4 regions of the Klebsiella quasivariicola genome follow, and region 2 is predicted to be linked to each of the others. Evidence: predicted binding sites of a transcription regulator. Region 2 holds the regulator's gene; each other region holds the start of a gene.
What was found. Region 2 encodes Fur, which represses iron uptake genes when iron is present. Its sites were predicted from a motif close to ATAATAATGAGAACNACTATCAA; they were not measured.
Positions count from the first base shown of each region.

Region 1: a site for Fur is predicted at 1,327-1,349, ahead of sufA (Fe-S cluster assembly scaffold SufA). Genes of this name have one in related genera too.
Region 3: a site for Fur is predicted at 2,001-2,023, ahead of B8P98_RS08010 (Nramp family divalent metal transporter). Genes of this name have one in related genera too.
Region 4: a site for Fur is predicted at 1,916-1,938, ahead of bfd (bacterioferritin-associated ferredoxin). Genes of this name have one in related genera too.

Region 1 is NZ_CP022823.1:2,347,497-2,350,610, reverse strand. It holds gene sufB (Fe-S cluster assembly protein SufB) at 1-907, opposite strand, end outside; gene sufA (Fe-S cluster assembly scaffold SufA) at 910-1,287, opposite strand; gene B8P98_RS11700 (hypothetical protein) at 1,753-1,950, opposite strand; gene lldD (FMN-dependent L-lactate dehydrogenase LldD) at 2,329-3,114, shown strand, end outside.
Region 2 is NZ_CP022823.1:3,980,907-3,984,020, forward strand. It holds gene ybfF (esterase) at 1-180, shown strand, start outside; gene ybfE (LexA regulated protein) at 314-607, shown strand; gene fldA (flavodoxin FldA) at 759-1,289, shown strand; gene fur (ferric iron uptake transcriptional regulator) at 1,581-2,033, shown strand; gene tcuR (tricarballylate utilization LysR family transcriptional regulator TcuR) at 2,160-3,086, shown strand.
Region 3 is NZ_CP022823.1:1,558,729-1,561,842, reverse strand. It holds gene mgrA (L-glyceraldehyde 3-phosphate reductase) at 1-167, shown strand, start outside; gene B8P98_RS08015 (DUF2502 domain-containing protein) at 298-657, shown strand; gene B8P98_RS08010 (Nramp family divalent metal transporter) at 718-1,959, opposite strand; gene nupC (nucleoside permease NupC) at 2,306-3,114, shown strand, end outside.
Region 4 is NZ_CP022823.1:423,479-426,592, reverse strand. It holds gene rpsJ (30S ribosomal protein S10) at 1-284, opposite strand, end outside; gene B8P98_RS30355 (hypothetical protein) at 496-654, opposite strand; gene B8P98_RS02050 (prepilin peptidase) at 668-1,153, shown strand; gene bfr (bacterioferritin) at 1,137-1,613, opposite strand; gene bfd (bacterioferritin-associated ferredoxin) at 1,687-1,881, opposite strand; gene tuf (elongation factor Tu) at 2,062-3,114, opposite strand, start outside.

The sequences.
Region 1 (3,114 bases), 1.6 Mb from region 2:
TGGTGACGAAGTTGAGAATGCCGCCGGTGTTGTTATCGCCGGGGAACCAGTTCTGCACCGTGGAGTATTTCACCTCCGCATCTTTATGGATGATGACTTCCACCACCGCGGCGTGCAGCTGATAGCTGTCGCGCACCGGCGCCGAGCAGCCTTCGATATAGCTCACATAGCTACCTTCATCGGCCACCAGAATGGTGCGTTCAAACTGCCCGGTTTTTTCGGCGTTGATACGGAAATAGGTCGACAGCTCCATCGGGCAGCGGACGCCTTTCGGCACGTAGATAAAGGTGCCATCAGAAGCGACCGCAGCGTTCAGCGCGGCAAAAAAGTTGTCGTTGCCTGGCACTACGGTCCCAAGATACTTTTTCACCAGTTCCGGATGGTCGTGGATCGCCTCGCCGAAAGAACAGAAGATGATCCCCTGCTCGGCCAGCTTTTCGCGGTAGGTGGTCGCCACCGACACCGAGTCGAATATCGCATCCACCGCCACCTCGCGCCCTTCACGTACCGGCACGCCCAGCTGGTTAAAGGCTTCTTCCACCTCGCTGGTCAGGAAGGTATTGGCCCCGGTCTGCTGCACCGCGCCGGGCTCGGAGGCGCAGGTGTCATCGCAGTTACCGCAGGAGGGAGCGGAATAGTAGCTGTAATCCTGATAATTCAGCTTATCGTAATGCGCCTTCAGCCAGTGCGGCTCCTCCATTTCCAGCCATGCCCGGTAGGCATTGAGCCGAAATTCCAGCATCCACTGCGGCTCATTGCGGCGAGCGGAGATAGCCCGAACGACCTCTTCATTAATGCCTTTGGCCAGCTCATCGGTTTGCAGGCGAGTAAAAAAGCCTTCTTTGTAGTTGAGCGGGCCGCCGGTCCAGGTTTTGACATCGTCAGTTGCTTCAGTATTACGCGACATAGTTACTCCGCCTGCACCCCAAAACTTTCGCCACAGCCGCATTCGTGCTGCGCTTTCGGGTTATGAAATTTAAAGATTTCATTTAAACCTTCCCGGACGTAATCCAGCTCCGTGCCGTCAATGAACGGCATCGCCTGCAGCGGTGCCCACAGCTTCGCCCCGTCAGACTCAAAGAGCAGATCGTCGGCTGCCGGCTCGGCAATCATTTCGAGCACATAGGCAAAACCGGCGCAGCCGCTGGTTTTGATCCCCAGCCGTAGCCCTTTTTTGTCCGGCTGCTTGCGCATCAGATCGCGGATATGCGCGGCAGCGGCCGGCGTCATGGTCAGTCCCTGCCAGCTGAAATCGGCGGGATTAAAGGTTCCTGCTTGTACTTCCATCGATAGACCTCCAGGTTGGCGCCATCAAGGCATACCGCCATGTTAGTGATAATGATTATCACTTCAACCCTTCTGCAGCAGGGGTATTGCCCCCTTTAGCGCTTTTTATAAGCATAGACCCTCGCCCGGGGATTATCAGGGTGGGCAGGGTGAACTTAATCTTTTGATTTATAATATGTTATTCTGAAATCGTTCTATATCCGCACGCAATGGTAAAGATGTATCGAAAATACCGATTTATGCAATAGCAGATGACCCGGTTCCTGTTTATCGGGCAAGCGGGAGAAGGAAAAGTGACAGCGTCACCTAAAGGCCGATAAGGCGCAGAGCCAGTCGTTCAGGATGAGAAAGCGCCAGCCTGTGACGCTTTCGGCAAGAGACAATCGCAGCTCGCCTGGCTGCGATCACGGCAATGAAAACCGTGATGAAACGGGTAAAGGGATTGCCTGGCAGGGTAGCGGCTGGCTAGGTGCCTTTTCTGACCAGGCGGGCGGCTTGAACAAAAACCTCATCTTCCACCCCGTCCCCCTTCTGTCTGCCCAGTCTCACCAGTTCATCCACGATACTCCCTTGATTAATCTGCTTCTGTGTAGCCACTAAGCTAATGACCGCCGCGCCGATGGCCATGCCAATCAATGCCGTTTGTTCGTCTTTATCTTTCATGCTATCGCTCCGTCTGTCCTCCTCAGAAAGGCTAGCAAAAGATACCACCAGCTCAATTTCAAATTCATCTTCTTTACACCTCCCGGAAAACGCGGGCGCCGCGCTGACCTCTCCTTCCCCCTGGTGGCGATGGCGCAAAGCGCTGTCGCCTCATGCCGGGTCTTTATTTTGCCGGCTTCACGTTGCGCGAAAATAAACAAAATAACGTCGTTACCGCCTGACCCTAAAACGAAATAATACCCGCAGCGATAATTCTGGATTATTCCCTCAGGGAATAGCGAGGATGCTAATATTTCATTTCCCCCGCGTTTTTCAGAAGCCTATAGTTTTTTTACCTGCAGAACATCCACTTAGGTTTAAAAAGATAAGGACATAATAATGATTGTTTCAGCCCCCAGTGATTATCGCGAAGCCGCTCGCCGCCGTCTGCCACGCTTTCTGTTTGATTATATTGACGGTGGCGCGGTGGCGGAAAATACCATGAACGCCAACGCTACCGAGCTTGCCTCGGTAGCCCTTCGCCAGCGCGTGCTGTGCGGGGCGGGCGAACCGACGCTGGCCACCACGATCCTTGATGCAGCATGGGCGATGCCCGTGGCGCTGGGGCCGGTCGGCGCCACCGGAATGTACGCCCGCCGCGGCGAAGTCCAGGCGGCCCGCGCCGCCTCCCGCGCAGGCATCCCGTACACCTTATCCACGGTGTCGGTCTGCTCCATTGAAGAGGTGGCAAGCCAGGCCAGCGGCGCGCTCTGGTCCCAGCTGTACGTGCTGAAAGATCGCGGCTACATGCGCAATGCGCTGGAGCGCGCGTGGGCTGCTGGCATGAAAACCCTGGTATTCACCGTCGATATGCCGATCCCCGGCTCGCGGTATCGCGATAACCGCTCAGGGATGTCCGGGCCGCACGCCACCCTGCGACAGTATCTCCAGGCCTGTACTCATCCACGCTGGGCAATGAACGTCGGGCTGGCGGGCAGGCCTTTGTCGTTTGGTAATATCGAAGCCTACACCGGCCATAAAATGACCATGAACGACTATATGGGGTTCATCAGCAACAACTTCGACCCGTCCATCGCCTGGCACGATCTGGAGTGGATCCGCGACAGCTGGCAAGGGAAATTAATCATCAAAGGGATCCTCGATGCCGACGATGCGCGCAATGCC
Region 2 (3,114 bases):
CAGTTTATTCCCGGCGGCAACTCGCCCTATGTGACCGATGCCTACCGTGAAGCGCTGCTGGCCCAGTTCCCGCAGGCGCGGGCCCACGTCATCGCCGGCGCCGGACACTGGGTCCATGCCGAGAAACCCGAGGCGGTATTACGCGCGATCCGTCGTTACCTGATGAGCATCGCCGTCTGATTGGCTAAAATATGCCCGACCGCGCCGCAGAATGCCCGCGGTCGTTGGCGCAGCCGTTCGCCTGATGTATGATGGCGCGCTATCTGCGCCGGCTAGAGCCCGGCTGCTTGTTTCCCCGAAGTCACTCAGAATCATGGCAAAAGAACAAACGGACCGTACGACATTAGATTTGTTCGCAAACGAGCGTCGCCCGGGAAGACCGAAAACCAATCCGCTGTCGCGCGATGAACAACTGCGCATCAACAAACGTAATCAGCTGAAACGCGATAAAGTGCGCGGGCTGAAGCGCGTCGAGTTAAAACTCAACGCGGATGCGGTCGATGCGCTCAACGAGCTGGCGGAAGCGCGTAATATGAGCCGCAGCGATCTCATCGAAGAGATGCTGATGACGCAATTAACCGCCCTGCGCAGCCAGGGAAAAGTCTAACTTTCCGCGAAAAACCCGCATTCATGTAGCAGAGTGTGCAGTCGGGCGTGATTGCTGTTTCCGCGCCCTTGCCTGTTCTGCTATGATTGCCGTTATCTATGGGCATCGCGTCCCTACCACATCATTTAAGTTTCAAGAGGTTATTTTACTCATGGCAATCATCGGCATCTTTTTTGGCAGCGACACCGGCAACACCGAAAATATTGCAAAAATGATTCAAAAGCAGCTTGGTAAAGATGTTGCTGATGTTCACGACATTGCCAAAAGCAGCAAAGAAGACCTGGAAGCCCACGACATCCTGCTGCTCGGCATCCCGACCTGGTACTACGGGGAAGCGCAGTGTGACTGGGACGACTTCTTCCCGACGCTGGAAGAGATCGACTTTAATGGCAAACTGGTGGCGCTGTTCGGCTGCGGCGACCAGGAAGACTACGCAGAATACTTCTGCGACGCGCTGGGCACCATCCGCGACATCATTGAGCCACGCGGCGCGACCATCGTCGGTCACTGGCCGACGGCCGGGTATCATTTTGAGGCTTCCAAAGGCCTGGCGGATGACGACCACTTCGTCGGCCTCGCCATCGATGAAGACCGCCAGCCGGAGCTGACCAACGAGCGCGTGGAGAAGTGGGTGAAGCAGGTTGCCGAAGAGCTGCACCTTGAAGAAATCAAAAACGCCTGATGATTAAGCGGCGTAACTATTGAGTTGCGTCGCATTAATAGACAAAAGCAATCAAACTAATAGCTACAAGTTTTTAACTTTTAATCACATATCTGTACAATGTCCTCTGATTCTACGAGGCACGTGACGCAGTTTGTAGCTGGTGCCTCGTTTTTGACAGCAAACCAGGCCTGATGCTTGCAGTTTTCATTTACCAGTGGCAGTTCTATAATGAGACGCATTACGTCGGGTTAATTTCTGTATGACTTCCGTTGAAGGAAGTAGATCGTTTAGCAACAGGACAGATTCCGCATGACTGACAACAATACCGCATTAAAGAAGGCTGGCCTGAAAGTCACACTTCCTCGACTGAAAATCCTCGAAGTGCTGCAGGAACCGGATAACCATCATGTCAGTGCGGAAGACTTATATAAACGCCTGATCGACATGGGCGAAGAGATTGGTCTGGCGACCGTTTACCGCGTCCTTAACCAGTTTGATGACGCCGGTATCGTGACTCGTCATAATTTTGAAGGCGGAAAATCCGTTTTCGAACTGACCCAGCAGCATCACCACGATCACCTGATCTGCCTCGACTGCGGCAAAGTGATCGAATTCAGTGATGACTCTATTGAAGCGCGCCAGCGTGAAATCGCTTCCCGTCACGGCATCCGCCTGACCAACCACAGTCTGTATCTGTACGGTCACTGTGCGGAAGGGGATTGCCGCGAGGACGAACACGCCCACGACGCAGTGGAAAAGTAATTCCCCGCGTCGTCTGCTCTGAAAAGCCAACCTGCCGGTTGGCTTTTTTATGGGCGCTTCTGCCGCGCTTCCCGCTCAGTCCCCTGGGATAACCTTCCTCGTCCCCGCTTTGTCCGGAGAGTTGATATGGAACTTCGCCAGCTACGCTACTTTGTGCGCATTGTGGAAACCGGCAGCATGGGGCGCGCTGCGCTCGATCTCAATATCGGCGTCTCGGCGCTTAGCCAGCAGATCGCGCGCCTGGAAAACGAACTGGCCATTCGCCTGCTGCAGCGGACCTCCCGCGGGGTCACGCCCACCAGCGCGGGCCTTGCTTTCTACTCCCAGGCGCAGCTGGCGCTGCGCCATGCCGATGATGCCATCCTCGCCGCCCGCGAGGCGCGCCTGTCGGGCCACGTCAGCGTTGGCATGGCCCCCAGCACCGCCTCCGTTCTCGGCGTTCCGTTCATCAATGCGATGCGCGAAAGCTACCCCGACGTGCGCCTGCATCTGGTGGAAAGCCTTTCCGGCAATCTGGAACGGATGATCAACACTCGCCAGCTCGATTTTGCTATCGTTTTCCAGCAGGAGAAGATCCTGCGCTGGAGCGCCAGACCGCTGCTGGAAGAGCGCCTGTTCCTGATTGGCAGCCATGCGCTGTTAGCCCCCCTGCAGGATGACCATATCACCCCCGACCAGCTCGCCACCCTGCCGCTGATTATGCCAAGCCAGGGCCACGGCCTGCGCGGCCGGCTGGAGGCGGTTTGCCAGCAGCATCATCTCAGCGTTGAGGTGGTGGCGGAGATTGACGGCCTGGCCCTGCTGATGCAGGCCGTGCGCAGCGGACTGGGCGCCACTCTTCAGCCCGGGGCCGCCATCTCCCATCTCGACCATCAGGCGCTAAGAGTGATCGGCGTCGCCAATCCGGTGCTGAGTCGCCCCAACTTTCTGGTCAGCCTGTCCGATGATGAGCTCACCCCGGCAGGGCTTGCCGCACGGGTAATACTGAGCAAAGTCATGCGTCAGCTGGTGGAGTCTGGCCGCTGGCCGGGCGCTACCCTTTACACCAACTAAACCCCTCTTTAGCACTACGCCATAGCGC
Region 3 (3,114 bases), 2.4 Mb from region 2:
AGCTGTCGCAGATGGCTCTGGCCTGGGTGCTGCGCGAGGAGAAAGTCACCTCTGTGTTGATCGGCGCCAGTAAAACCGCACAGCTGGATGATGCGGTCGGCATGCTACAGAATCGTCATTTCAGCGCCGAGGAATGCGCGGCCATCGATGCCATCCTTGAACTGTAAAGCAAATGTTACTTTAGCAAAAAGTGCTCTTTTCTGTGCTTTCGGAGTTCGTCCGATGCGACGGGTCTTTACCGGCCCGTAATATCAGGTTAACAGGCCGCTTACGGCCCCGATCGTGAAGGAGAAGAGTATGTTCAGGTCACTGATTCTGGCAGCAGTACTGCTGGCCGCAGCGCCACTAGTCGCTAACGCTGGTGAAATCACCCTGCTGCCATCGGTAAAATTACAAATAGGCGATCGTGACAATTACGGTAACTACTGGGACGGTGGCGGCTGGCGCGACCGTGATTACTGGCGTCGTCACTATGAATGGCGTGATAACCGTTGGCATCGTCATGACAACGGCTGGCACCGCGGCTGGGATAAGGGCAAAAATAAAGCCTGGGAGCGCGGCTATCGTGCGGGCTGGAGCGACCGCGACGACCACCGCGGCGGCTGGGGACGCGGCCCGGGTGGGCGCGGTCACGGGCATGGACATGGCCATCACTAACAACAGACTTAAAGGGGAGCCTATTGGCTCCCCTTTACTTTAACCAGCACGGGTAATGAATTACGCCACCCCGAGCAGCGACCCCACAATTAACCAGCCGTTGAGACTCACCACGATAACCACAATGGCCCAGCCAATACCTCTCACCCAACGGGAATTCACTAAATCTCCCATCAGTTTCGCATTGCTGGTAAATATCAGCAGCGGCACCAGGGCAAGTGCAATACCAAAGCTCAGCAGGACCTGACTCATTACCAGAATGCGCGTAGGATCCAGCCCCAGCAGGATCACCACAAACGACGGCAGCATGGTGACCGCCCGGCGAAACCACAGCGGAATATGAAAACGGATGAATCCCTGCATCACGACCTGGCCTGCCAGCGTGCCCACCACCGTCGACGACAAGCCTGCGGCGACCAGACTGAGACCAAAGATAGTCGCCGCCGCGTGGCTCAACAGCGGCTCCAGCGTCCTGTAGGCCTGATCGAGATCGGCCACGCCGGTATGGCCATTAAAATGGAACGCCGCGGCGGCCGTTGCCATCATCGCCAGATTGACGAACCCGGCAATAGTCATGGCGATCGCCACATCCCAGCGGGTCGCGTTATAGCGCTCTTTCCGCGTCCCGCCGTGCAGATGCTGAGTAAGCGAGGAGTGTAAGTAGATAACGTGCGGCATGATGGTCGCGCCCAGCACCCCGGCGGCCAGGAATACCGCTTCGCCGTTGGGCAGCGTCGGGATCACCAGCCCTTTAGTCAGGGGAGCCAGCGCAGGCTGAGAAAAGATTAACTCCACGACATAGGCCACAGCGACAAACAGCAGCAGCCCGCCGATCACCTTTTCAAGCGGTTTTTGTCCACGCCGCTGCAACATCAGGATCAGGAACGTTGCCACTCCGGTCAGCACCGCTCCCTGCAGGAGCGACACGCCCAGCACCAGTTTAAAGCCGATCGCGGCGCCGATAAATTCAGCCAGATCGGTGGCCATGGCAATAATTTCTGCCTGTACCCAGTAAAACCACACCACTGGTCGCGGGTAATGATCGCGGATCTGCTCGGCCAGGTTTTTGCCGGTGGCTATGCCCAGTTTGGCAGAGAGCACCTGGATCAGCATCGCCATCAGGTTGGCCCACACCACCACCCATAGCAACTGATAGCCAAAGCTGGCGCCGGCCTGAATGTTTGTGGCGAAATTACCGGGATCGATATAGCCAATGGCAGCGACGAAGGCTGGCCCCATTAAGGCGAGCTTCACCTTGCGTGCGGCGCGACTACTGCTATTCTCAACGCGACTGCTAGTCATCTTCTGCCTCTGGAAATATAGCCTTTGCTATGTTTCATGCTATCAAAATGCGAATGATTATCAAGTTCATTTGGGATGGAGATAATGATTGCTGTGATAGAAGGGAACAATTGCTGGCCGGAAATGAAATACGGGCGTCAGAAAACGAGATCGAGCCCGCTATTAAGAATAGTACAAGAATGCAACTTTTAAAACCTTTACGTAACATAACAAAAGTGGATGTTTGATCACTATTTTTGCCATTGGTCACAGTTCCTTGCAATAGTGTGCAATTGATCTCGTTTTCTTTAAAGCCGTTGCATAGAATGTGCACGGAAATTTAACCTGCCTCATATTTGGAGCAACTATGGACCGCGTCTTGCATTTTGTCCTCGCGATCGTTGTGGTGGCTATACTGGCCCTGTTGGTCAGTCATGACCGTAAAAAGATCCGTATTCGTTATGTTGTTCAACTGCTTGTCATTGAAGTCCTGCTGGCCTGGTTCTTCCTGAACTCCGATATTGGTCTGGGTTTTGTGAAAGGCTTCTCCGAGATGTTTGAAAAACTCCTCGGCTTTGCCAACGAAGGGACAAACTTCGTGTTCGGCAGCATGAACGACAAAGGTCTGGCCTTCTTCTTCCTTAAGGTTCTGTGCCCTATCGTCTTCATTTCCGCGTTGATTGGTATTTTGCAGCATATTCGTATCCTGCCGATTGTCATCCGCGCTATCGGTACCGTTCTGTCAAAAGTCAACGGTATGGGCAAGCTGGAGTCCTTCAACGCCGTGAGCTCGCTGATCCTCGGTCAGTCGGAAAACTTTATCGCGTATAAAGATATTCTCGGCAAAATGTCGCGCAACCGCATGTACACCATGGCGGCGACGGCGATGTCTACCGTGTCGATGTCCATCGTAGGCGCGTACATGACCATGCTGCAGCCGAAATATGTCGTCGCGGCGCTGGTGCTAAACATGTTCAGCACCTTTATCGTGCTGTCATTGATTAACCCGTACCGCGTGGAACAAAGTGAAGAAAATCTGCAGATGTCGAATCTGCACGAAGGTCAAAGCTTCTTCGAAATGCTGGGCGAGTATATTCTGGCGGGCTTTAAAGTTGCGATCATCGTGGCAGCGATGCTGATCGGTTTTATCGCACTGATCTCCGCGCTGAACGCGCT
Region 4 (3,114 bases), 2.0 Mb from region 2:
CCGGCAGCCAGATCCAGACGCATCAGAGCATCAACGGTTTTTTCAGTTGGCTCAACGATGTCAACCAGACGCTTGTGAGTGCGAATTTCGTACTGGTCACGCGCGTCTTTGTTGACGTGCGGGGAGATCAGAACGGTAAAGCGCTCTTTGCGGGTCGGCAGCGGGATCGGACCACGGACTTGCGCACCAGTGCGCTTAGCAGTCTCGACGATTTCCGCGGTTGATTGATCGATCAGACGATGATCAAACGCTTTCAGGCGGATACGGATTCTTTGGTTCTGCATGAGACCAGAGCTCCAATTATTTTATAGACGAAATGATTACTCCTCATACCCATTACGATTGATGGGAGAGTGTAACCGTTCTTACATAGCCCCCCGATTGGGGACATTGTTTGATAACCCAACTGCGATTACCAGGGTTCATATTGAACCGGCCGTCAACTTTGACAGGCCCGCGCATTATACGCAAATTCTGGCGTGACGCAAGTGCTGTTTAGAAAATCATCACCAGGATTTGCGCGCCTTCGCGATTGCGCGCTGTATGGAGTTGCAATGCGGAGAAAGAGTGCGGATTGTGCCATCCATTCTCGGAAAATGCCTTTTGTGCTGAACGCGGGAGGAAGCGCATAGTGACGCACTGTTCATCATCCATCGCGGGGTCACTTATGCTCGCCGCCCTCCCCTTCTTGCTGTGCTACGGCGGATTGACCGTGGCATTATGTCATCAGGACCTGCGCCACGGTCTGTTGCCCGACCGTTTCACCTGTCCCCTGCTGTGGAGTGGTTTGCTCTTTTATCTCTGTCTGGCACCGCGGCAGCTCCATGATGCCGTTTGGGGAGCAATAGCCGGCTATCTCTCTTTGGCTGCGCTTTACTGGCTATATCGGGGGATTCGCGGCTATGAAGGATTGGGGTATGGAGATATAAAATATCTTTCCGCCCTCGGCGCCTGGCATGGCTGGCGAATGCTGCCGCAGCTGTTACTGGTTGCATCGCTTCTCGCCTGCACAGTGTGGGCAGTATCAGATTTGTACGCCAGGTGCGGCGGGAGCAGTAAATGGAGGGGGAACAACCCGCTGCCGTTTGGGCCATTTCTGGCGGCTGCGGGTTTCTGGTGCGGGTGGCAGACGTTGGCTAGTCTGACACTTTGATCTGCGACTGCAGGTAATTTTGCAGACCGATTTTGCCAATCAGATCGAGTTCGGTTTCCAGCCAGTCGATATGGCCTTCTTCATCCGCCAGGATCTCAATCATCATGTCGCGGCTGACGTAGTCATGAACACTGTCGGCATAGGCGATCGCCTCGCGCAAATTTTGCGCTCCTTCCAGCTCCAGTCTTAGATCCGACTGCAGCATCTCTTCCACATCTTCACCGATGCCAAGCTTGCCGAGATCCTGCAGATTCGGGATACCTTCGAGAAAAAGAATACGTTCGATATACTTATCGGCGTGCTTCATTTCATCGATGGATTCGTGGTATTCGATATCGTTGAGGCGCATCAGGCCCCAGTTTTTGAACATTCTCGCATGGAGAAAATACTGATTAATTGCGACCAGCTCATTTCCCAATAATTTATTGAGATAACTTATGATTTTGACATCACCTTTCATTATATAGTCCCTCCGCTTCCACTCATTGAAGCGTAGTCCGGCCTATAGCGATGTCAAAAGAGAAGCGTGAACTTCAGGCGATTTCTTTGAATTCCGGCATGGTGGTTAATTCATCTTCCATCACTTCGCGCGCCGCACGAACACATTTACCGCATTGATTTCCAACGGGAATAAACTTACGTAATTGCTGAAAAGACTGCGGTTGAAACTGACGAACAACCTGGCGAATTTTTTTATCACTGACGCCATTGCACAAACAAACGTACATAGAAACTCCCGTTTAATTTATGCACAAATATTAAATGAGAATGGTTATGATTACAATAGACCATTTCCGCATTCTCCGCAGCAGCGCACGTTATGAATAGACTGTTAAACACCCATTCCCTCTGAACGGCAGACAGCAAAAAGGGCGCCGAAGCGCCCTTTTTAATTCAAAGCTAACGAATTAGCCCAGAACTTTAGCTACAACGCCCGCGCCAACGGTACGGCCGCCTTCACGGATTGCGAAACGCAGACCATCGTCCATCGCGATCGGGTGGATCAGGGTAACAACCATTTTGATGTTGTCGCCCGGCATTACCATCTCTACGCCTTCCGGCAGTTCGATGGTGCCAGTCACGTCAGTAGTACGGAAGTAGAACTGCGGACGGTAGCCTTTGAAGAACGGAGTATGACGGCCGCCTTCGTCTTTGGACAGAATGTACACTTCAGATTCGAACTTGGTGTGCGGGTTGATGGTGCCCGGCTTAGCCAGTACCTGACCACGTTCGATTTCTTCACGTTTGATACCACGCAGCAGAACACCTACGTTCTCACCAGCACGGCCTTCGTCCAGCAGTTTGCGGAACATTTCAACGCCAGTACAGGTGGTTTTCGCGGTTTCTTTGATACCAACGATTTCAACTTCTTCACCTACTTTGATGATACCGCGCTCTACACGACCGGTAACAACGGTACCACGACCGGAGATGGAGAATACGTCTTCGATCGGCAGCAGGAACGGCTTGTCAATCGCACGCTCTGGTTCCGGGATATAGGTATCCAGGTGGCCAGCCAGTTCGATGATTTTCGCTTCCCACTCTGCGTCGCCTTCCAGCGCTTTCAGAGCAGAACCACGAACGATCGGGGTGTCGTCGCCCGGGAAATCGTACTGAGACAGCAGTTCACGAACTTCCATCTCTACCAGTTCCAGCAGCTCTTCGTCATCAACCATGTCGCATTTGTTCAGGAACACGATGATGTACGGAACGCCTACCTGACGACCCAGCAGGATGTGCTCACGAGTCTGCGGCATCGGGCCGTCAGTCGCAGCAACAACCAGGATCGCGCCGTCCATCTGCGCAGCACCGGTGATCATGTTTTTAACATAGTCGGCGTGGCCCGGGCAGTCTACGTGCGCGTAGTGGCGAGTCGGGGTGTCATATTCAACGTGAGAGGTGTTGATGGTGATACCACGAGCTTTTTCTTCCGGCGCGTTATCGATCTGGTCGAATGCGCG